Regions from separate parts of the Streptomyces sp. NPDC060184 genome, predicted to be linked through region 2. Evidence: riboswitches for the same ligand, from Rfam matches in the RefSeq annotation. Region 2 holds a riboswitch; the other holds the start of a gene.
The links. Region 2 has a riboswitch for ZMP and ZTP ahead of glyA (serine hydroxymethyltransferase). Riboswitches for the same ligand answer to the same signal wherever they lie in the genome.

Region 1: it holds a riboswitch for ZMP and ZTP, as region 2 does, so the genes downstream of both, ACFWEE_RS16850 (bifunctional 5,10-methylenetetrahydrofolate dehydrogenase/5,10-methenyltetrahydrofolate cyclohydrolase) here and glyA (serine hydroxymethyltransferase) in region 2, are expected to answer to the same signal.

Annotation. Positions count from the first base shown of each region.
Region 1 is NZ_JBHWYX010000022.1:45,886-57,835, reverse strand. It holds gene ACFWEE_RS16855 (ABC transporter ATP-binding protein) at 1-802, shown strand, start outside; gene ACFWEE_RS16850 (bifunctional 5,10-methylenetetrahydrofolate dehydrogenase/5,10-methenyltetrahydrofolate cyclohydrolase) at 853-1,686, opposite strand; ZMP/ZTP riboswitch at 1,735-1,820, opposite strand; gene ACFWEE_RS16845 (hypothetical protein) at 2,011-2,307, opposite strand; gene ACFWEE_RS16840 (endonuclease/exonuclease/phosphatase family protein) at 2,394-3,407, opposite strand; gene ACFWEE_RS16835 (glycosyltransferase family 4 protein) at 4,238-5,341, shown strand; gene ACFWEE_RS16830 (exopolysaccharide biosynthesis polyprenyl glycosylphosphotransferase) at 5,338-6,828, shown strand; gene ACFWEE_RS16825 (O-antigen ligase family protein) at 6,831-8,231, shown strand; gene murJ (murein biosynthesis integral membrane protein MurJ) at 8,228-10,000, shown strand; gene ACFWEE_RS16815 (polysaccharide deacetylase family protein) at 9,990-10,790, shown strand; gene ACFWEE_RS16810 (glycosyltransferase) at 10,787-11,917, shown strand; gene ACFWEE_RS16805 (lipopolysaccharide biosynthesis protein) at 11,914-11,950, shown strand, end outside.
Region 2 is NZ_JBHWYX010000032.1:84,750-96,699, forward strand. It holds gene ACFWEE_RS21630 (hypothetical protein) at 1-47, opposite strand, end outside; gene ACFWEE_RS21635 (ScbR family autoregulator-binding transcription factor) at 198-905, opposite strand; gene ACFWEE_RS21640 (ScbA/BarX family gamma-butyrolactone biosynthesis protein) at 1,161-2,195, shown strand; gene ACFWEE_RS21645 (cytochrome P450) at 2,317-3,630, opposite strand; gene glyA (serine hydroxymethyltransferase) at 3,788-5,125, opposite strand; ZMP/ZTP riboswitch at 5,163-5,284, opposite strand; gene ACFWEE_RS21655 (SAM-dependent methyltransferase) at 5,518-6,264, shown strand; gene ACFWEE_RS21660 (hypothetical protein) at 6,472-8,229, shown strand; gene ACFWEE_RS21665 (Ku protein) at 8,329-9,489, opposite strand; gene ligD (non-homologous end-joining DNA ligase) at 9,604-10,521, shown strand; partial or broken gene ACFWEE_RS21675 (PBS lyase) at 10,752-11,950, shown strand, end outside.

The DNA of each region.
Region 1 (11,950 bases), on a different contig from region 2:
GGAGTTCGACGGTGTCTCCTTCGGTTACCCCTCAGCCGACAAGGTCTCCCTCGCCTCGCTGGAGGCGGTCGCCACGCTCGACGACCGCGGCGGCGCCCAGGTCCTGCACGACGTGTCCTTCGCGGCGCGGCCGGGCCGGATGGTCGCCCTGGTCGGCTCGTCGGGGGCGGGGAAGTCGACGATCGCGCAGCTGCTCCCCCGGCTGTACGACGCCGACGCGGGGGCCGTCCGGCTCAACGGCGTGGACGTCCGCGACCTGACCGCCGACTCGCTGCGCGAGACGATCGGCATGGTCACTCAGGACGGGCACCTGTTCCACGAGTCGGTCCGGGCCAACCTGCTGCTGGCCCGGCCGGAAGCGACCGAGGACGAGATCTGGGACGCCCTGCGCCGCTCGCGGCTCGACGGTCTGGTGGCCTCGCTCCCGGAGGGCCTGGACACGGTGGTCGGGGAGCGCGGCTACCGGCTCTCGGGCGGCGAACGGCAGCGGCTGACCATCGCCCGGCTGCTGCTGGCCCGTCAGCGCGTGGTGATCCTCGACGAGGCGACCGCACACCTCGACTCCACCTCGGAGGCGTCGCTCCAGGAGGCGCTGGCCGAAGCCCTGGAGGGCCGGACGGCGCTGGTGATCGCCCACCGGCTCTCGACGGTGCGCGCGGCCGACCAGATCCTGGTCGTCGAGGCGGGGCGGATCGTGGAACGCGGCACCCACGAGGAGCTCCTCGCCGCCGGGGGACGGTACGAGGAGCTGTACCGCACTCAGTTCGAGCGCCCGGACACCGCGCCGCACGCGGTGGGGTGACCGGGCGTGCGACGGCGGGCTTTTGGGCGCGCGGCCCGGAAGCCCGCCGGTCAGCCCAGGCCCAGCTGGTGGGTCGCCGCCCGGACCGTCTGGTCGAGCAGCACGGCGATCGTCATGGGCCCGACGCCGCCGGGCACCGGGGTGATCAGCCCGGCCCGTTCGGCGGCGGACTCGAAGTCGACGTCGCCGACGTTGCCGGGGTTGTACCCCGCGTCGATCACCACGGCACCGGGCTTGATGTCCGCCCCGGCGATGAAGCGCGGCCTGCCGACCGCGGCGATCAGCACATCGGCCTCCCGCAGGTGGGAGGAGAGGTCGGCGGTGCGCGAGTGGCAGTACGTCACCGTCGCGTCCCGGCCGAGCAGCAGCAGGCCGGCCGGCTTGCCGAGGATGGCGCTCCGCCCCACGACGACGGCGTGCTTGCCGGCGAGACCGACCTCGTACGCGTCGAGCAGCCGCATGATGCCGCCGGGGGTGCAGGAGACGAAGCCGGGCAGGCCGAACCCCATGGCGGCGAAGGAGTGCATGGTGACGCCGTCGACGTCCTTCTCCGGCGCGATCGCCTCGAACGCGGCACGCTCGTCGATGTGGGGGCCCACCGGATGCTGCAGGAGGATGCCGTGCACCCCCGGGTCCTCGGAGAGCTCCGTGACCGCCTCGACCAGCCCGGCCGTGGAGATCGAGGCGGGCAGGGCCACATGCCGTGACTCGATGCCGGCCTTCTCGCACCGGGCGCGCTTCATCCGTACGTAGGTCACCGACGCGGGGTCCTCGCCGACGAGTACCGTCGCGAGGCACGGTGCCGTCCCCGTCCGCCGCCGGATGGAGGCCGCCGAGGCCGAGGCCTCCTCGACGGTACGCCGGGCGAGGGTGGTGCCGTCCATGAGGCGGGCTGTCTGTGTCCGGGCCACGTGCTGCTCCTGAGCTTCACGGTGGAGTGCCCAGGCGTACGGCGGCGACATGATGTCAGGCCGCTCCCCGGTGGTACCCCACCTGAACGCCAGTCACGGCCCGCTCGTCACCCTAGACGATGAGGTCGCCCCACGTCCCCGGTCCCGGTCGACCGCTTCCTCCGGACCGGCGAGAGCGGGCCGGCAGCTTGGCGAGGATCCGGGGGAACCGCCGGCGTTCGGCCACGGTCGGCGCCCGGAACGCCTCGTCCAGGCACGCCGGGACCGTCCCCGGCCCGGCGAGCCGTTCGCCCCGCGTCACCCGCGTCCGGCCCGCACCCCGCGTACGAGCCGGGCGGCACCGCTCACCGCGCGGCCCTCCCCGCTCCGGCGCAGCACCGCACGGCCGCAGCCGCGCCACTGCGAGGGCGGCACCGGGCTGCCGGGTCCGGTACGGGTGAGCAGGGCGTTCACCGAGGTCATCGGATCGCCCGCCGCCGCCTTCGCCAGCAGGACTCCGGCGACGAGCGGGAGGAGAGCCCCGGCCAGGGCGGAACCGGCCACGGTGACGTGGCGGATGCGGACACGGGGGCGGGGGTGCGGTTCGGTGGGCATGGTCCCATCCGACCAGCGGCGCCGGGCCCTGGGATGCGCAGGAGTACTCAGCCGGACGCGACCGTGTACTCAGCGAGGTCGGCGCTCTACCCGGCGCCCCCGAGGTCGACGTACGCGGCCACGGGCAGGTGGTCGCTGCCGGTCGCGGGAAGGGTCCGGATGCCGGTGACGCGGACGGACCGCGCGAGGACCTGGTCGATACGGGCCACCGGGAAGGAGGCGGGCCAGCTGAACGCGGCTCCGGAGCCAGGGGCGTCCAGGTGTGCGCGGAGCGGGCCCAGTCCCCGGTCGTCCACGGTGCTGTTGAGGTCGCCGAGCAGCAGGACCCGCTCCAGCGGTTCGTGCCGGACGACGGTGGCGAGGAGCGCGGCGCTCTCGTCCCGGGGGCCGGAGCGCAGGCCGGTCGCGCCCAGGCGGATGGATGGCAGGTGGGCGACGTACACGGCGAGGTCGCCGTCCGGGGTGTGCGCGGTGGCCCGCAGGCCCCGGTTCCAGCCCTCGGCGATGTCGTGCGGCCGGATGTCCACGGGGCGCACGTCGGTCAGGGGGTAGGCCGACCAGAGCCCCACGGTGCCGCTCGCTCCGTGGTAGGGGAAGCGCGACGCGAGGGCCCGCGCGTACACGGGCAGGGCCTGCTCGGTGAGTTCCTCCAGCGCGACGATCCGCGCCCCGCTCCGGTTCAGGGCCGCCGCCGTCCCCGCCGGGTCGGCGTTCTCGTCGCTGACGTTGTGCTGGACCACGACCAGGCCGCCGGAGTCGTCCACCCCCGTGAGGCAGAGGCCGCCGAACCGGACGCCCCAGACGAGGGCGGGCAGCAGCGCGGCCACCACGGCCACCGGTGCTCTGCGCAGCAGGCCGGCGCAGAGCAGTACCGGCACCGCGAGGCCGAGCCAGGGCAGCAGGGTCTCCAGCAGGCTGCCCAGTCGGCCGGGGGTGTTGGGGACCAGCCGGGGCGCGGCGAGCAGGGCGGCGACCACCGCGGCGAGCGCGGCGCCCGTCTTCCCCCGCCCGGAGCGGTGCCACCTCCGGGGGGCCGGGGCGGACGGTACGGCCGGCAAGACGCCCGGGGGCGCGGGTGCGGGGGTCTCTGCCGGTTGCATCGCTCTCCTCGGTCCGTACGGCATCGCCGGAGCCCTGGGCCCCCACGGGGTGGCCGGTCCGGCGTACGACGCCGTCCTCCGGTACCGGGTCGCACCGGAGGACGACGCGGCCGGGCTCCCTCCGGTTCCGCCGGGGCCGGTACCCCGTCGTGAACGGCGGAATCGGAAAAGCGCTCTTCTCGGACCGGTGGCCGGTCCGTTCGGCCGAATGGACCGGTTTCGCGGAACGCCGGGCGGCCACCACCGCGCACGCGAACGGCGTCCCGTGCGCACCCCTTCCCGTGTTCTCTCTCACGGAAAAGGCTTTACGCACGGAAGGTCCTGCACGGGCGGACCGGACGGACAAGCGGAGCACTCAACGGCGAAGGGTCAGAAAGCATCTCCCGCACTCCACACCCCCGTACCCCCGTGCCCCCGCACTTCCGCACTTCCGCACTTCCGCACTTCCGCCGGAACGTTTCCTCACGCGCGGGCCCCTGGCGCGCCCGGAGCATGCGAACAGGTCCGCGACGTGCGGCATTCGGGTCCGGCACGGCCGGTCGCACGCGCGAGTCATCCACACATTCCGGCTGACTGTCTGTCAAAGTGCAGTTCGGTTTAACTCATTTTCCACTCTCGCGCGAAAGCGCGAAACGAACAAACCTGCCCGGAAGGGTGAGCGCTCAGCACCGCTCACCGGAAACCGAACAGAACGCATGTGCACACCTCCTCGGTCGGCATCCGGCTCTTTCGACCGGTCGTGCGGAGGGTGGGTACGAAAACCGCCGAAGGCGCCGCGAGAACGTCACCCCGGAGCAATTCTGTTGAAGATTCTTCATCTCGTTCAGCCTGTGGAGGGCGGTGTCGCCCGGGTCGTCGCCGATCTCGTGCGGGCGCAGGTCCGCGCCGGACTTCGGCCCGTCGTCGGGTGCCCGCCGAACGGTCCGCTGGCCGCGCTGGCGTCCGCCACGGGGGCGGAGGTCCACGGCTGGCGGGCCGTACGCGACCCCGGCCTCGGGCTGGCCCGCGAGATCGCCGGAGCCCGGTCCCTGGTCCGGGAGCACCGCCCGCAGGTGGTGCACGCGCACAGCGCGAAAGCCGGTCTCGCGGGCCGGATGGCGGTACGTGGCCGGATTCCGACAGTGTTCCAGCCGCACGCCTGGTCGTTCGAGGCGGTAGGCGGTGGTACCGCGGCCTCCGCGATGAAGTGGGAGCGTTTCGGGGCACGTTGGGCGGACCGGGTGCTCTGCGTCAGCGATTGCGAACGCCGGGCGGGCGAACGCGCGGGCATCGCGGCCCGCTGGTCGGTGATCCACAACGGCATCGATCTCGGCCACTTCCGGCCGGCCGGGCTCCGGGAACGGGCCGCCGCCCGCACCGCCCTCGGCCTCCCCGACGGGCCGCCCCTGCTGGTCTGCATCGGCCGCCTCTGCCGGCAGAAGGGCCAGGACGTCCTGCTGGAGGCGTGGCGCGCGATGCGCCCGGGGACCGGCCGGCTCGCCCTGGTGGGCAGCGGTCCCGAGGAGGCCCGGCTGCGCGAAGCGGCCCCGTCCGACGTGCTGTTCGCCGGGACGGCCGACGACGTCCGCCCCTGGATCCACGCGGCCGACGCCGTCGTCCTGCCCTCGCGGTGGGAGGGCATGGCCCTCGCGCCGCTGGAGGCGATGGCGTGCGGCCGGCCGGTGGTGATGACCGACGTGGCGGGTGCCCGGGAGAGCCTGCCGCCCGGACAGGGCACCCACTGCCTCGTCCCGCCGGACGACCCGGCGGCCCTGGCCACCGCGCTCACCGCCCTGCTGTCCGACCCCGAGCTCCGTACGGAGCTCGGCCGCGTCGCCCAAGTCCACGCCCGTGCGGCCTTCGACGTGCGCAGGACTGCCGCGGAGGTCACCCGCCTCTACCAGGAACTAGTCCACCCGTCCGGCACCACGACGAGAGAGCGCACCGAGCGATGACGACGGAGAGTGCATCACTCCCGGGCACTGCCCGGGGGACCACGCTGCCCCCTGCTTCTTCCACCGTCCATCGGCCACGCGGCGGCCCGGTCCGGCGCTACTCCGAACCGGTCGTCCGGCAGGTCCACCGGCACCGGCTGACCGTGCTGCTCATGGGTGCGGACGGACTCGTGGCGCTGCTCGCCCCGGCGGTGGGCCCCGCCCCCCGCTGGCCGGTCGCCGTCTTCGCGTTCCAGGCGACGGCACAGATGCTCCTCCATTCCTCCCGCGGCCTGTACCGGCCCCGGCTGTCCCGCTCGGCGGCGGCCGAGTTCCCGGCGGTCCTCGGGCTGACGCTGCTCCAGTGGTTCGTGACCGCCGAGACCCTGACCACGTACGACACCCGCTACGCGATCGGCTGGACCACACTGCTCTGCGCGGTGGGGGTGCAGACGCTCTTCTGCTGCGTCGCACGCGGTGTGCTGTACCGGGCCGGTGCGCGGGCCGGGGCCCGCCGCCCCCGGCCCGCCCTCGTCGTGGGATCCGGACCGCTCGCCCGCGGTGCCGCGACCGCGCTGCGGGACCGCACCGAGTACGGCCTGCGGGCCGTGGGCCGGGTCGCGCTGCGCGCGGCGGACGCGGGCCCGGCGGCGGACGACGGAGCGGCGGGCAGGACTCCGGTGCTGCGCACCCGGGAGGAGGTGGGCCGGACCGTCGTCCGCGAGCGGGTGGGGCACGTGCTCTTCACCGAGCACCCGGCGGCGACCCCCGAGGGCACCGACCTCTTCTCCCTCCTCGCCGGGCACGGCTGCCGCATGTGGCTGATCGAGTCTCCGGCGACCGGTGCGATGCCGGAGCACCGCCCCGCGCGTCCGGACCATCTGTGGGGGTACTCGGCACACCGCCTGCTCGTCGCGCGCCGCCACCCCTTCTCGCACGCGGCCAAACGCGCCATGGACATCGTCCTCGCCTCCGTCGCCCTGCTGGCCGCCTCCCCCGCGCTGTTGGCCTGCGCGTGCGCGGTACGGCTCTGCGACGGGCCGGGGGTGCTCTTCCGGCAGGAACGACTCGGCCTGCACGGAAGGCCGTTCACCCTCCTGAAGTTCCGTACGCTCCGGCCGGCCGACGCCCACGAGTCGGCCACCCGGTGGAACGTCGCGGGCGACCGGCGGATGAGCGCGGTCGGCAACGCGCTCCGCCGTACCTCGCTGGACGAACTGCCACAGTTGTGGAACGTGCTGCGCGGGGACATGAGCCTGGTCGGACCGCGCCCCGAACGCCCCTTCTTCGCGGCCCGGTTCAGCACCGTCCACCCCGGCTACCAGGCGCGTCACCGGATGCCCGTGGGTATCACCGGGCTCGCCCAGGTGAACGGTCTGCGCGGCGACACCTCGATCGAGGACCGCGCCCGCTTCGACAACCGGTACATCGAGACCTGGTCACTCTGGCAGGACGTGTGCGTGCTCGCCCGCACCGTCCTCTCCCTCTTCCGGTGCGGAGGCAGCTGAGCATGACACCCCCCACGACCGAAGCCCCGGTCGCACCCGCGCCCGTCACGTCGCGGGCGCCCGCCGCGCCACCGGCCCCACCGGTGAAGGCGGCACCGCCCCCCGGGGCGCTGGACCTCTGGACCCTGCTGCCGCTGGTGGCGACCGTCCTGCTGCTCGCCCTCCCCGTCCCCGGCGCCGGAACACCCGCCTCGCAAGGGGCGCTTCCGGCCGACCTCGCGTCGGGCGCGGCGGTGCTGTGCTGTCTGGGGCGGCTGCTGGCCCGGCGGGTGCGCCCGCTGCCCGCGGGCGCGGTGCTGATCGCCGGTCTCACGGTGACCGGGCTCGCCGTGGCGACCGTCACCGCCTCGGACCCGGCGGCGGCGCTCCCCGGCCTCGTCCGCTACCTCCAGGTCTTCGTCCTCGTGCCGCTCGCCGTGTGCCTGACCATCCGGGACGCGCGCGGTTTCCGGCTCCTGACCGCGGCGCTCGTCCTGCTCGCCCTGGTCCAGGGGTTCGTCGGAGTACGCCAGTTCGCCACCGGCACCGGAGCCTCCTACATGGGCGAGGAGGTCCGCGCGGTGGGGACGTTCGGCCCCGGCGACATCATGGGCATGGCGACGGTCGTCGGGTACGGGCTGCTCGCCGCCGTCCCGTACGCGCTCTGCCCGTCCGCGTCCGTCCGCCGCTGGCTGCGTCCCTGCGCGCTCGTCGTCACCGCCGGACTGGTCGTGGCGCTCGCCGTCTCCTTCAGCCGGGGCTCGTGGATCGCCACGGCGCTGGCCGCGCTCACGGTCGTGGTGCTGACCGGGCGGCGCACGGCGACCCGGTCGCTGCTGGTCCTGGGTGCGCTGTCGGTGGTGCTGGTCGGCGGGTTCGGCGTCGGCTCCGACATGGTCCGGGAGCGGCTCTCCAGCGTCACCGACGTGGCGCGGGCCCCCGACCGCTCCGTCAACGACCGGTACGCCCTGTGGGAGGCCGCCGGAAGCATGTGGCGGGAGCGCCCGGCGACCGGCGTCGGCCTCAAGGGCTTCCCGGAGTTCCGCGACGGGCACGCCTCGGTCGGCCTGTCCTCCGGCAGCGACACGGAGGGGGCCGGTCAGGAGTTCCGCAGGCAGGCCCTGCTGTCGCCGCACAACATGTATCTGCTGGTCCTCGGGGAGCAGGGGCTGATCGGGTTCGTCACCGTCGTGGGCGGCTGGCTGGCGGTGCTCGTGGCGTCGGTGCGCGCCCTCTTCCTCGCCCGTCGGCGGCGGGCCGGAGCGATCGACTGCGGGCTGGTGGCCGTGGGGCTGGTGGTGTGGCAGACCATCGATTTCCTGTACTCGGACATCGGCGGGCCCACGACCGTGCTCACGGGCGTCGTGCTGGGGCTGGGAACGTGGTGGGCGCTGACCGCCCAGGACGAGGCGGCCTCCGCGTGAGCGACACCACGACCGGGGCCGGTCCCTCCGCCGGGCCGCCGCCCGGGGCGGAGGGGCCCGGCGTGGCGGCACCCCGCCGGGCGCCCCGCCCCGAGCCGGGGGCGCCGGTGTCCGGGGGGCCGGCGGGCGACGCCGTCGCCACCGAGGAGGACGCGTCCCGCCGGACCTCTCCGGTGCTGTCGCGGTTCCTGGCCCGCGCCGCCGCCGCGACGGCGGGGCTGACGCTGGTCGGTGCCGTGCTGGGGCTGCTCCGCGACCAGACCGTCGCCCACCTCTTCGGCGCGGGCGGCGACAGCGACGCGTTCCTGGTCGCCTGGACCGTCCCGGAGATGGCCGCGACCCTGCTCATCGAGGACGGGATGGCACTGCTGCTGGTCCCGGCGTTCAGCCAGGTGCTGGCTCGCCGGGCCGCCGAGGCCGGTGCGTCCGGTCCCCCCGAGGAGCCGGTCCGCGCGTTCGTGGCGGCGACGCTGCCGAGGCTCTTCACCCTGCTCGCCGGGGGCGCCGCGCTGCTGTTCGCGGGCGCCCCCTGGGTGGTCGGGATGCTGGCCCCCGGGCTGGCGGATCCCCGGCTGGCCGTGGACTGCACCCGGCTGACCGCCGTCACCGTGCTCACCTTCGGGGTCACCGGATACTTCAGCGCGGCGCTGCGGGCGCACGGGAGTTTCGGTCCTCCGGCCGCCGTCTACGTCGCGTACAACGTCGGCATCATCGCGACGACCCTGGGTCTGCACGCGGTGTGGGGGGTGCGGGCGGCGGCGGTCGGGGTGGCGGCCGGCAGCGTCCTGATGGTCCTGGTCCAGGTCCCCTCCTTCTGTTCCCGGGTCCTCACCCGGGAACGCGGCGGGTACGCGAAGCTTCCACAGGCCGACGGCACCGCCGTACCCGGCGCCCCCCGCTCCGCCCCGCGGCTGCCCGGCGTCGCCGTGCTCGCGCCCGTTCTGCTCTTCGTGGTGAGCCGTCAGGCGCAGGTCCTGGTGGAGCGGTTCCTCGCCTCCACGCTGCCCGCCGGTTCCATCTCGCATCTGAACTACGCGCAGAAGGTCGCGCAGATGCCGATGGTGCTGTCGTTGATGATCTGCACGGTGACCTTCCCGGTGGTCGCGCAGGCGATGGCGGACGGCGACCGTGAGGGCGCCCGGCTGCGGGTCGAGCGCGATCTGGCGCTGGCCGCGCTGGTGGTGCTGCTCGGCACCGCGATGGTCGTCGGGTACGCCCCGCAGATCATCGAAGTCCTCTTCCAGCGCGGGGCGTTCGGCGCGGAGGACACCCGGGCCACCGCCGGGGTCATGCGGGTCTACGCGCTCGGCCTCCTCGGCCACTGTCTGGTCGGCGCGCTCGGCCGGCCGTTCTTCTCCTCCGGGCGCCCCACCTGGTACCCCGGTTTCGCGATGGCGACGGGGCTGGTCGTCACGACCGGTACCGGCTTCGCCGTGACGTACTCCTACGGCGTTCTCGGCATCGCCGCCGCGAACGCGGTGGGGATCACCGTGACGGCTGCGCTCCTCCTCCAGGGGCTCGGCTCCCGGGTGGTCGCCATCGAGGTACGGGCCGTGAGCCTGTCCCTCCTGCGGCTGACGGTGCCGGCCGCCCTCGCCGCCTCGGCCGGCTGGGCATCGGCGGGCGTCGTCGCCGATCCCCTCCTGGGCCTCGCGGCGGGATGCGTCCTCGTACCCTCCGTCTTCCTCCTCACCGGACGCGTGTGCCGGGTTCCCGAAGTCGTCCATCTCCTGGCCCTGACCCGACAGAGGTTCATCCATGGCAACTGACCCGTCGGCGCGAGTCTCCGCGCCCCGCTCCTCCCGCCCGGCCGCCCGGCCGTGGATCTGGACCTACCACTCGGTGGGCGACCCCACGGACGACCCGTACGGGATCACCGTCTCCCCCGAACGCCTGGACACCCAACTGGCCTGGCTGCGGAGCCGCCGGCTGACGGGCGTGGCGGTGGGGACCCTGCTGCGCGCGCACGCCGAGGGCAGGCGCGGACTGGTGGGCCTCACCTTCGACGACGGTTACGCGGACTTCGTGGACGAGGCCCTGCCGCTCCTGCGCCGGTACGGCTTCACCGCCACCGTCTTCGTCCTGCCCGGACGCGACGGCGGTACCAACGAGTGGGACCCGAAGGGGCCGCGCAAGCCGCTCCTGACCCACGCGCAGATCGCCCGGCTCGCGCGTACCGGGATGGAGATCGGATCCCACGGGCTCTACCACCGCGACCTGACGGCACTGCCCGACGGGGAGCTCCACGCCGAGACCCGGCGCAGCCGCGAGCTCGTCCGGGAGCTCACCGGAACGTCCCCGGAGGGCTTCTGCCACCCGTACGGCTACGCCGACAAGCGGGTGCTCGACTCGGTGCGCGAGGCCGGCTACGCGTACGGATGTGCCCTGCAACCCGGCATTCTCGTGGGCGAGTTCGCGCTTCCGCGCACCCATGTCAGCCACGCCGACCAGGGCCTGCGGCTGCGCGCGAAGGAGCTGCGGCACCACATGCGCCACCGGGCGGGACGCACGCCCTCGGGGCCGGTGCCCTCGGGCCCTCTCGCGGAGGCCCGCCGGTGAAGGTCCTGCATGTCATCACGGGCCTGGGCATCGGCGGTGCGGAACAGCAGTTGCGACTGATGATCCGTCACCTGCCGGTCCCGTGCGACGTGGTGACGCTCACCAACCCCGGGGCGGTGGCCGAAGGGCTGCGCGCCGACGGGGTACGCGTCACCCACCTCGGCATGGCGGGGAACCGCGATCTGCGGGCGGTGGGCCGGCTCACCCGGCTCGTGCGCCGGGGAGCGTACGACCTCGTGCACACCCATCTCTACCGGGCCTGCGTCTACGGGAGGATCGCCGCGAGACTGGCCGGGGTCCGTGCCGGGGTCTTAACCGAACACTCCCTGGGGCACGCGGAGATCGAGGGCCGCCCGCTGACCGCCGGTACCCGCGCGCTCTACCTGGGAACCGAGCGGCTGGGGTCCGCGACCGTCGCGGTCTCCCCCACCGTGGCCGGGCGGCTGCGGGAGTGGGGTGTGCCCGAGGAACGCATCCACCTGGTGCCGAACGGCATCGACGCGCGGGCGTTCCGGTTCGACGCGGAGTCCCGGCGCGCCACCCGTGCCCTCCTCGGCCTTCCCCAGGACGCCTTCGTGGTCGGGGGCGTGGGGCGGCTGGTCCCGGGCAAGCGGTTCGACGTCCTCGTGCGGGCCGTCGCGGCGCTGCCCGGCGTGCGGCTGGTGCTCGCCGGGGAGGGGCCGGAGCTCGCGTCGTTGCGGGCCCTGGCCGAGCGGCTCGGCGCGGCGGACCGGGTCAGGTTCCTCGGAGCGTGCGACGCCTCGGGGCCCGGCCCCGACGTGCCCGCGGTGCTGGGCGCGGTCGACGTGTTCGTCTCCGCCTCCCGCGAGGAGTCGTTCGGGCTGGCCGTCGTGGAGGCGCTCGCCTCGGGTCTGCCCGTGCTGCACCAGGCCTGCCCCGCGCTCGACGACCTCCCCGCCGGCAGTTCCCCCGGCGCCCGCCGCATCTCCGGTGACCCCACCGAACTCGCCTCCGCCCTGCGGAGTCTGGCGGATCTCGGCCCCCAGCGTCTTTCCCCGCCCGCCGCCGTCGCCGCGTACGACATCCGGCGCAGCAGCCACCACCTCATGGACGTGTACCGCCACGTCCTCGCCACGTCCCGTCCCCTGGAAAGAGCAGAGTCATGACCGAAACCCCCGCCCAGAACCAGGCCTCTCCCG
Region 2 (11,950 bases):
CCCGAGGCGCCGGTGTACGCGGGTCCTTCTGGCCTGCGGTCGGTCATCTGCGTTCTCCGTTCGACCTGCCCATGGTTGCCGGGGCGCGAGTGTGCCGCCACTCCGGGTACCCGGGCACGCCGGACCGAAGCGTGTGGTGGAAGGAGCGCCGTCCGCCCCGACGACGGGCAGGACGTACGCGGGGGCGCCGGGCCGGGTCAGGCCGTCCGGACCGCCGGGCGCCCCACGTCGAAGACGTCCGGCGGTCCGGAATCCGCGGGGTCGTGGTCCTCGGCCGAAGCGCGGGCCTCCGCGAAGGCGCGGGCGCCGCGCTGGGGCGAGGTGTCCAGCCGTCCGAGGACGCCGGGCACCGCGATGCTGGGCAGCACCAGGTCGTACAGAAGAGAGATGCGCTCCTCGAAGTCGGCCATCTCGGTGGCCGCCTGCGACATCAGCTGGATGCCGGTGAAGGAGCCGACCATCGTCTGGGCGGTCCGCACGGGATCGACGTGCGGGAGCACCTCGCCCTGCCCCTGAGCTGCGGTGATCTGCTGACTGGTCAACTGCACCCAGTCGTGCCAAGGCTTCCCGAAGAAGCGCTGGTTGCTCTGATCGGCTGCAATCCGTGCGGCGCCCCGCAACAGTGGCTCTCTCGGCAGCCGGTGCGCGAGGATCAGCCCCATGTCGACGAACGACTGCATCTTGAGTGGTTGTTCGGGCGGCGGCTCGGTCACCGCATGGTCCAGAACGCCTCGTGCCAAGTCTTCCTTGGAGGGGAAGTGGAAGTACAGCGCACCCTTGGTCACCGCGGCCCGCTCCAGAATCTCCTGAATCGTCGCGGCCTCGTAGCCGCGCTCCGCGAAGACCGCTGCGGCGGCTGTCAGTACTGCGTTGCGCGTCCTGATCGCGCGCTCCTGCCGTGCCATTCGAGATCTCCTGACGATGCGCCTGACGGGGCTCAGTGTCTCCGGCACGTTCCCCTCAAGAAACCGGCTGGTCCGTATTCTATGGCACCGTTCCCGGCGGCCTCCAGTTGAGGCGGCGCCGGCGGCCGTGTTCCCGGCCGCGCTCCCCGCCCTCAACGGCCCGTACGGTCCGCCCCTTTGAGGACGCACCGAACTGCTCCGTTTTCGCGCTCGACCACCACTGATCACGTGCGCATTCATCCCTGGGGGGAGCACATGCACCACACCGTCAAGCACCATCACGCCCCGTCCGTCCCCGAGTTCAGGACGGACGCCACCGCCTCGGTCCCGGCGCCCGGAGGGGGCGTACCGGACACCGTGCCCTCGGTCCGCCCGGCGGACGCCCACCGCGTCCATCCGGACGACGTGCTGATCCGCGACTACCACCGGATCGCAGAGAACAGTTACGCACTCGACATCGACTGGGCCGGCCGGCACGTCTTCTTCGAACCCGCACTCGGCAGTGTGCACCACCACATGCTGATCGCGCAGACACTGAGGCAGATCGGACTCAGCCTCGCACACACCGAGTTCAAGATCAGCTCCGCGCACCAGTTCCTCATGAGCGGGATGTCCTACTCCGCCGATCCGCGCCGGTCGACCGACCTGTCGCCGATCCGCGCGGAGGCGGTCTGCACCTGGACGGGGCGCAACGGTATCCGCATAGCCATCACCCTGGAGCAGCACGGGTCCGTCTTCGTCAGGAGCGAGTCCGGGTTCTCCTGGGTGTCCGACCGGGTCTACCGGCGGCTGCGCGGCTCGCACCTGACCGCGCGGCCCGGGGCCATGCCGGCGCCGGTCGGCGCGGCACCGGCCGGGCGGCGGGCGGCGGACGAGGTGGTGCTCGGCGCTTCGGACCACCCCCACCGCTGGGAACTGATCGCCGACACCGGCAATCCGGCGCTGATGGACCACCCCGTCGACCACGTGCCGGGGCTCGTGATCATGGAGGCGAGCCAGCAGGCCGCGCACGCCGTCGTCGCGGGTACGGGAAGCCGGTCGTGGTCCCCGCTCACCACCGACATGCGGACGTCCCGGTACGTGGAGTTCGACGCGCCGTGCTGGATCGACGCCCGCGAAGTGCCCGCGCCCAGGGCGCCCTTGGGCCGGACCCCTGGCTCGGACGGCGCTCCGGGCGCTCCGGGCGCTCCGGAGAGGATCGCGGTGGAGGTGACCGGGACGCAGCACGGGGAGGTCGTGTTCCGCAGCCTGGTGGAAGGAGTGGCCGCGCCCGTCGCCCAGGCCGGGTGAGGCTCCGGGGCCGGTGGCGGACGTGCGGGCGGACGGAGTCCGCGGTCCGTACGCCACCGGCTTCCGGGGCTGGTCGGGCCCGGGGGGCGAGGCCTTTGTCCGGGGACGTTCCCCGCACGGATCAGGCGTGCCCGTGCCCGCCGTGCCGCAGGACGGGGAGTTCCTGGTGGCCGTTGGAGATGAAGGACTTCACCGGGCGCAGCGAGGAGGACGGGACGGCGAGCGTCAGTCCGGGGAAGCGGGCGAAGAGCGCGGAGAGCGCGGTGACCCCCTCCATCCGGGCGAGGGGCGCCCCGAGGCAGTGGTGGACGCCGTGTCCGAAGGCGAGATGGTCGCGGCGGGTCGGCCGGGTGAGGTCGAACCGGTCGGCGTCCGGCCCGTGCAGGCCCTCGTCGCGGCCCGCCCCGGCGACGGACATGACGAGGGCGTCGCCCTTCGGCACGACCACGTCGCCGAGGTCGATGTCCTCGACGGCGTACCGGAGCATGAGGTTGGCCGCGGCCGGTTCCCAGCGCAGGGTCTCCTCGATCGCGTCGGACCACTCCGCCTTGCCGGTGCGGATCAGTTCGAGCTGGTCGGGGTGGGTGAGCAGGGCGTGCGTGGCGTGGTCGATGAGGTTGATGGTGGTCTCGTACCCGGCCGACAGGAAGTGGACGAGGGTGTCGAGCAGTTCCTGGTCCTCCAGGGGGTCCGGTTCGCCGGAGGCGAGTTGCCCGCGCTGGATGGCGATCAGGGCGCTGGTGAGGTCGTCGCCGGGGGTCTCCCGCTTGAGGGCGACGAGTCCGTGGAGGATGCCGTACAGCTCCCCGGCGTGGACGCGCACTTCCTCGGCCGGGGTCGCGGTGCTGAACAGGGCGTCGAACAGGGTGCAGAGCCGGTCACGGCTGGCCAGCGGTACGCCGAACAGCTCGCAGATGACGCGGGCGGGCAGCGGTCCGGCGTACCGGGCGCGCAGGTCCACCGGTTCGCCCGCGGGCAACGCCTCGATCTCGTCGAGCAGTTCCTCGGCGATGCGGGTGACGACGGGGGCCAGGGCCTTGGTGCGGTGGGCGGTGAAGGCGCCGGAGACGAGCTTCCGCAGCCGAGTGTGGGCGGGGCCGTACGCCGTGAACATGCTGCGTATGGAGACCCACAGGGCCATCGACCAGTCGGGCCCGACCTCGCCGTCGATCCAGGCGGGCCAGTGCTGGGCGGCGTCCTTGGAGACGTCCGGGGAGGTGAGCAGCCGGGTGATGACGGCGGGGTCGGCGACGGCCCAGGCGGGGACGCCTTCCGGCAGTTCGATCCGGGTGGCCGGTCCGCCCGCGCGGACACGGGCGGCCTCGCCCTGGATGTCCGTACCGGAGGGGTCGAGCCGGAACGGGCAGCGCCCGGCGGGGGCGGGGGCGTGCCCGGCGGGGGCGGCGGCGATGACGTCGCCGTGATGCGTGTGCATGATGTGTCTCTTTTCTGGACGGCTCGTGCCTGCGAGGACATTGGCCGCAGAGACGCTGTTTCGGCAAGCGGAGGGGCGAACCGATTTTCCGGCCGGTGGGGCGGAGGCGGTACGAGGACCCGTCGGGGCCCGCGTACCGTCTCCGCGCACCGCGGGGTCAGGCGAGCGGCAGGCCGGGGGCCGGGTGGGCGTCCATCAGCTCCTTGACCTCGCCGCGGACCCGGGCGACCACGCTCTCGTCGCCGGTGCGCGCCGCGTCGACCACGGTGTCGATCCAGGCCGCCACGTCCGCCATCGCGGAGGCCGGAACACCGCGCGTGGTGAGCGCCGGGGTGCCGATGCGGATGCCGGACGGGTCGAAGGGCTTGCGGGTGTCGTACGGCACGGAGTTGTAGTTCACCACGATGCCCGCGCGGTCCAGCGCCTTGGCCGCGGCCTTGCCCGGCACGTCCTTGCCGCTGAGGTCGATCAGCAGCAGGTGGTTGTCGGTGCCGCCGGAGACGAGGTCGAAGCCCCGCCCGGCCAGTTCCTCGCCGAGGAGACGGGCGTTGGCGACCACCTGGTGGGCGTAGCCGGCGAAGTCCGGCCGCGCGGCCTCGCCGAGCGCGACCGCGATGGCGGCCGTGGTCTGGTTGTGCGGACCGCCCTGGAGCCCCGGGAACACCGCCCGGTCGAGGGCGCGGGCGTGCTCGGCCGTGCTGAGCAGCATCGCGCCGCGCGGCCCGCGCAGCGTCTTGTGCGTGGTGGTGGAGACGACGTCGGCGTACGGGGCGGGCGAGGGGTGCGCGCCACCGGCGATCAGCCCGGCGATGTGGGCGACGTCGGCGACCAGCACCGCACCGGTCTCGCGGGCGATCTCGGCGAAGCCCGCGAAGTCGATGGTGCGGGGCACCGCCGTACCGCCACAGAAGATCACTTTGGGGCGTTCGGCGAGGGCCAGGTCGCGCACCTCGTCCAGGTCGACCCGCCCGGTGTCACGGCGCACGCCGTAGCCCACGCCCCGGAACCACGTGCCGGTGGCGGAGACGCCCCAGCCGTGGGTGAGGTGGCCGCCCATCGGCAGGCCCATGCCGAGGACGGTGTCGCCGGGGGCGCAGAACGCGAGGTAGACGGCGAGGTTCGCCGGGGAGCCCGAGTACGGCTGCACATTGGCGTGCTCCATGCCGAAGAGGGCCTTGGCCCGCTCGACGGCCAGCCTCTCGACCTGGTCGACGACCTGCTGGCCCTCGTAGTAGCGGCGGCCGGGATAGCCCTCGGAGTACTTGTTCTGGAGGACGGTGCCGGACGCCTCCAGCACGGCGGCCGAGACGTAGTTCTCGCTGGGGATCAGCCGCAGGGTGTCGGCCTGGAGCCGCTCCTCCGCGTCGATCAGCCCGGCGAGTACGGGATCGGTGGCGGCGAGCGCAGGGCGGGCGGCGGACGGCGCCGCGGCGGGCGCCCCGTCGGAGGGCGGTGCGGATACGGCGGTCACGGATGTGAGTGCGGGTACGGTCATCGGGCTCTCCCGGGTCGGCCGCGTCGTGCGGCATGGACCCGGATGCCCAGGCGGACGGCCCTCCGGCGGTGGTCCTCCGGACGTGCCGGAGCGCGCCGCTCCCTCGTGGTCGTTTCCACGCAACGCCCCGTGAGGCGCACGCCAGTCGCGGCACGCAGGACGTTACCGGCTCGGGCCGGAGCGCGCGCGGGAAAACACGGACGGGACGGGGCCGGGGCGGTGCCGAGTCGGTGGGCAGGGGGGCGAGAAATCCGGTGGACACGCGGCGCGTGCCGCCCGTAGGACTGTCCCCGCCCCGGCGGCCCACCGCCTCCGTACCGGCTCGGCCCGCGAAGAGACGACCCCCGCCGCCTCCGTACCCGCCTCACCCGAGAAGAGAGGAGCCGCCGCCCGTGGACCTTCCCCGCGTCTTCACCATCCGCGAGAGCAGCCACCGCATCCACAACCCGTTCACCTCCGAGGATTTGGCGACGCTGGGCCGGGCCCTGCGCCTGGAGCCGGGAACCCGTGCGCTCGACCTCGCCAGCGGCAGCGGCGAGTTGCTGTGCACCTGGGCGCGTGACCACGACATCACCGGTACGGGAGTCGACATCAGCACCGTCTTCACCGCGGGGGCACGCGCCCGTGCGGCGGAACTCGGGGTGGCGGACCGGGTGGAGTTCGTGCACGGGGACGCCTCCGGGCATGTCGCGGACGTGCCCGTCGGCCTCGCCGCCTGTGTCGGGGCGACCTGGATCGGCGGGGGCCTGGACGGGACGGTGGAGCTGCTGGCCCGCAGCCTGCGGCCGGGCGGCCTGATGCTGATCGGCGAGCCGTACTGGCGCCGGGAACCCCCGGACCAGGAGACCGTCGAGGGCTGCCACGCGAGCGGCCCGGCCGACTTCCTGGCGCTGCCCGAGCTGCTGGGGCGGTTCGGCGCTCTCGGGTACGACGTAGTGGAGATGGTGCTGGCGGACCAGAACAGCTGGGACCGGTACCGGGCGGCGCAGTGGCTCAATCTCCGTAGCTGGCTGGACCGGAACCCGGACGACGAACTGGCCGCCCAGGTACGGGCGGAGCTCACCACCGACCCGGTCCGCTACGCCCGGTACGAGCGCGAGTACCTCGGCTGGGGGGTCTTCGCCCTGATGAAGCGCTGACGCTGCCCCGATCCCGATGCCGGCGCGGCGCCGGTCCGCTGCCGACGAGGCCCCGATCCGGTGCCGACACACGGCGGTCGACGCGGCGGCGGGCGTCCGGCGGGGGGCGGTGCCCGGACCGTGACGAACCGTCCGGTTCGTGCGTGGACGAGCGAGGAAGGGGAAAGAGAGAAGGTAACCGCAATGGCTCGACGGTGGGGGGACCGTATGGAGTCGGACGAGGGACGCGCGCATCCGTACGACGGCGCTCCGGGGCCGGATCCGAGCCCGGGCCCCGTGCCGGGACCGGGGCCGACGGCCGCCCGGACCTCCGGACCGGGCGGGCCGGTGAACGTACCACCGCCCCCGCCGGGGCCGCCGCCCGTGCCGCCGCCCCCGCCGGGGCCTCCCTCGCCGCCGCCCCCTCTCCCGTCCTCTCCCCCGCCGCCGGGTGCCGGGCTGCGCGCCGTCGCGGCCGGGTTGCTCGACCTCAGCGGTCTCGGGCTCGGCCATCTCCTCACCCGCCGCTGGATCCGCGCCGCTCTCTGCCTCGCCGCGACGGGCCTGCTGCTGCTCACGGCCCTGCCCGCCGATCCCGACGGGGTGCCGGGCGGCGTGCTCGTCCTCTACCTCGTGGTGCTCGTCGTGGCCGCCGCCGACGCGGCGAGGATCGCGCGGCGGACGCCGGTCGCCGGCTCGTGGCGGCCGGTGGTGGCCGCCGTGCTCGGGCTGGTGCTGCTGGCCGTCCCGGTGGGCGGGGTGGCGTTCTACGGCTCCGCGCGCGACGAGGCCGTGCAGGAGATGCTGCTCGACCGGCTGGAGACCGCCGACCAGGAGGTCGCCGCGGCGCACGGCCAGTGGTTCACCACGGCGAAGGCGAAGTACGCCTCGGCGTACGCCGTCTACCGCGACCTCGGCCTCAAGCACCCGGACTCGCGTGCCGGAAAGCGGGTGCCGGACCGGCTGAAGGCCTACTACGCGGCGGTCTCCGCCCCGTACACCGCGAAGGACTTCTGCGGGGCGCTGGAACCGCTGCGCCATCTGCGCACCCTGCCGAGGGGCGCGGACGCCGAACTGCTGGGCAGTCTCGCGCAGTGGCCCGACGAGCCGCTGTCCGAGTCCCTGTACGCGTGCGGGATGTCGAAGCTCGGCACCGACGCCGCTTCCGCCTCCGAGGGCACCGAACTCGCCGAGCTCCAGCGGACGTTCCCGGACTCGGCCGCCGCCGGGAAGGTGGCCGCGGCCGTCGACGCGCGGATCGCCGAGGAGGCCGGGAAGCTGGGCGGCGCCGAGCCGTGCACGGTGACGGAGACGCTGCGCCGCATCGGCACGACCGTGGGCGCGCTGACCGGGGACGCACTCAAGGCCTCGGCCGCCCGCGCGGACCGGGGCGTCCAGGACGGGGTGTACGCCTGCGGGGTGGACCAGTTCAGGGAGAAGAAGTTCGACGAGGCGCGCTCCACGCTGACCGGGTTCGCCGACACGTACGGGGACGACGGGCGGCGCGGGCAGGCGCGGAACATCTCGATAGCCGCCGAGATCGCCGAGAACCGCCCCGCCGCCGGGGAGAAGCTGCCACCGGCGAAACGGCCGGGCGGCCCGACGATGGAGCTCGTCATCAGCAACGACGCGCCCAACACGGTGGAGGTCCTTTACACCGGGCCGGTCACCGGCACCGTCACCCTGAAGGCGTGCGGGAGTTGCGGGCGGTACGACAGCACGGCCGACGGGAACCAGCACGCCTGCCGGGCGAGCGGGAAGAGCTACCCGAAGGCGCGGCTGCGACTGCCCGCCGGCGACTACCACTTCCTGTACAAGCACGGGACCGGGGCGAACGCGGCCGTGGACAGTTACGCGGACGGTTCGAAGATCGAGCCCGGGTACACCTACACCTCGTGCACGTACGTCGTCGAGCAGGACGACCCCTACGGGCTGGACCTGCCGTCGCTGGACCTGCCGTCGATCGACCCGGCGGACATCGCCTGACCGGCCCGGTGGGTACGGCGGAGGGGTGAGGCGGGAGGCGTACGGCCGGGGAAGCAGGCCGCGAGCTCTCCGGGCGCTCCGGGCTCTCAGTGCTCGCGCTCAGGCGGAGGAACGCGAGGTCCGCCTGCCCGAAGCGCTCTTGCCCGCCGCCGTCTTCTTGGCGGAGGAGGCCTTCTTCGCGGGGGCCTTCTTCGCGGGGGCCTTCTTCGCAGTCGCCTTCGTCCCCGCTTTCCCCTCAGCGGTCTTCTTCGCGGACGTCTTCTTCGCGGGAGCCTTCTTCGCCGCCGGTTTTTGTGCCGTCCCCCCGGCCGTGGACTTCTTCGCCCCGGTCTCCTTCGGCTGCGACCTGCCGGAGTCCGGGGCGGCCGAGCGGGAGACGTTCTTGCCGGTCGGCGTGCGGCGGGTGGTCCGCCCGATGGGGTGGACGTCGGCCACCTTGCCGTCCGGCCCGTCGCCCCCGCCCTCCCCGTCGCCCTTTCCGTCGCCCCGCGACTCCTTGGCGGCGCGGACGCTCTTCTCCAGGGCGGCGACCAGGTCGATGACCTTGCCGCCGGTGTCCTCCTCGTGGGCGGGTTCCAGCGGTTCGCCCGCGGCCTTCGCGGCGACCAGCTCCTCCACCGCCTCGCGGTAGTCGTCGTGGAGCGTGTCCAGGTCCACCCCGCCGAGGGTGTCCATCAAAGCGTCGGCCAGGTCGAGTTCGGCGTCGCGCACCTTGGTCGCCGCGTCCGGTACGACGTCCTCGGGCGAGCGCAGCTCGTCCGGCCACAGGAGGCCGTGCATCACGATCACGTCCTCGGCCACCCGCAGCATCCCGAGCCGTTCCCGCCCCCGCAGCGCGAACTTGGCGACGGCCACCTTCTCGCTCCGTCTGAGCGCCTCGCGCAGCAGGGTGTAGGGCTTCGCCGCCGGGACCCCGTTGGCGGAGAGGTAGTAGGCGGTGTCCATCTGGAGCGGGTCGATCCGGGTGGCCGGGACGAAGCCGAGGATCTCGATCGTCTTGTTCGTGGGGAGCGGGAGCGAGGCGAGGTCCTCGTCGGTGATCGGGATGAGCGTGCCGTCCGCGTCCTCGTACGCCTTGCCGGTCTCGGCCGAGGTCACCTCCTCCTCGTCGACCTCGCAGACCTTGCGGTAGCGGATGCGACCGCCGTCGGTGAGGTGCACCTGGCGGAAGGAGACGGAATGGTTCTCGGTGGCGTTCATCAGTTTGACCGGGATGCTGACCAGCCCGAACGAGATCGCGCCGTTCCAGATGGACCTCATGGAGCTCACGTGCGACCCCTTCCGACGACCACGCCCCGGCGATTCCGGCGGCCCCGCCCTGCGGGCTCCGGGCACATTGCGCACACTTCGGGCGATTCGTGTGATTCTTATCGTATGACGCCGATCACGGAGGTGGAGGGGCGGCGCCTGGCGCTCAGCAACCTGGACAAGGTGGTGTACCCGGCCACCGGCACGACCAAGGGCGAGGTGCTGCACTACTACGCCGCCACGGTCGCGGGGGCGCTGCTCGCCCATCTGTACAACCGGCCGGTCTCCTTCCTGCGGTATCCGGACGGTGCGGAGGGCCAGCACTTCTTCTCCAAGAACCCGCCGCCCGGTACACCCGCCTGGGTGCGTACGGCGCGCGTCCCGCACCGGGGGGAGCGGGAGGCGGCCCAGGTCATGGTCCAGGACCTGGCCTCGCTGATGTGGGCGGCCAATCTGATGGTCGAGTTCCACACCCCGCAGTGGCAGGCGGACGCACCGGGGATCGCCGACCGGATGGTCTTCGACCTGGACCCGGGCGCCCCGGCGAGCGTGGTCGAGTGCTGCGCGGTCGCAGGCTGGCTGCGCGAGCGGCTGGCGGCCGACGGGCTGCTCGCGTACGGGAAGACCTCCGGCGCCAAGGGCCTGCATCTGCTGGTCCCCCTGGAGCCCACCCCGTCCGACGAGGTGACGGCGTACGCGAAGAAGCTCGCGGTCGAGGCGGAGGCGGCGCTGCCGGATCTGGTCGTCCACCGGATGAAGCGGGATCTGCGGCCGGGGAAGGTGTTCGTCGATTTCAGCCAGAACGCGGCGGCGAAGACCACCGCCACCCCCTACACCCTCCGCGCCCGCCCCGGACCGGCCGTCTCCGCGCCCGTCACCTGGGAGGAGATCGAGGCGTGCGGCGCCCCGGAGGAGCTGGTGTTCCTCGCGGGCGACATGGCCGCACGCCTGGAGACGTACGGGGACCTGCTCGGGCCGCTCATCAACCCGAACCGGGCCCGTCCGCTGCCCGCCGGCCGCCGGGGGCGCCGCCCCGGCGCGTGACGGCGCGTGACGGCGCCCGGCCGCCCCCACGGGCCGCCTCGGGGACCTCCCGCACCACAGGTCTCCCACAGCCCCGCGCCGCGGCGGCGGGAAAGGCCCGTCCCCCGGGCGGACCACCGCGGACCTGGGGCAGACTCGGTGCGAGGCGGGCGTGGGTCGTTCCGGGAACCAACTCCGGCCACGCGCCGTCGCAGCGGTTGAGCGTCGTGATCGGGGAGGGGATGGCCGGAGTGTTCTCGGGGATCGACGAGGTGGACTGGGCCTCGATGCGGCATGCCTACGGACCGGCAGACGATGTTCCGGCGCTGCTGGCGGGGCTGGCCTCCGCGGACCCGGCGCAACGCGAACGCGCGCTGGACGGGATGTACGGCGCCGTCCACCACCAGGGCGACGTGTACGCCTGCACGCTCGCGTGCATCCCGTTCCTCTTCGAGCTGGCCGCCGACCCCTCGGTGTCCGAGCGCGGCACCATCGTGGAGCTGCTGACCAGCATCGGCGGCATCGAGCTGGACGAGGACGACGAGGACGAACTCGACGAGGACGAGATCGAGGGCGCCGCCAACTACGCCATGGCCGCGGCGGCCGTCTGCGCCGGGGCGGAGGTCTTCGTCCAGCTGCTGGACGACCGCGACCGCGGCGTGCGGCTCGCGGCCCCGCTGGCGCTCGCCACGCTCCACACCGAACCGGAGCGCTGTCTCGCACTGCTGCGGAAGCGGCTGCCGGTGGAGCAGGACGAGGAGGTGCGGCTCGCCCTCGTGGAGGCGGCCGGCCGGCTCGCCCTGCGCCACGACACGGTGGCCGACGCGGCGGCGCACTGGCTGAGCCGTCTCGCGATGCAGGAGTACGCGCCGGGCCTCCGGCTGGCGGCCCTCGCGCAGTTGGCGCGGTGCGCGCCCGGCGCGCTCCCCGTCGACATCGTGCCCAGGGTCTCGGCCCTGCTGCGCGACCTGCGCGCGGCGCATCCTCCGTCCGGCCCGGCCTCGCGGGCCGCCGCCGAGGCCGCGGCCCGCGAGGGAGCCCAGTCGCCGACGCTGATCGGTCAGCTGCGCGCCCTGCACGCGGCGGAGACGGCCGGGCGGGGCGCCCCCTGGGCCGCCGATCTGCTGCGCACCCTGCACGGGGCGCTCGGCGACCGGGTGGAGGACCGGGTGGCGCTCCTCGCCGACCAGCTGTGCAGTCCGGACGAGGGGCAGCGGCTGGACGCGGTCCGGATGAGCGACGGGCTGATCCGGGCGTGGCGGGGCTCGTACGACGAGGTGGTGCGGCTGGTCGGGGAACAGCTCGCCGAGCCCGATCCCCGGCTCCGCGACGCCGCCGCGCATCTGCTGGCCGACGTCCACACGCTCGCCGCACCGGCCGCGGACGCGCTGGCGGCGCGGGTGGCGGTGGCCCCGGAGAGCTGGGTCCGGCTGTGGGACCACGGGCAGCC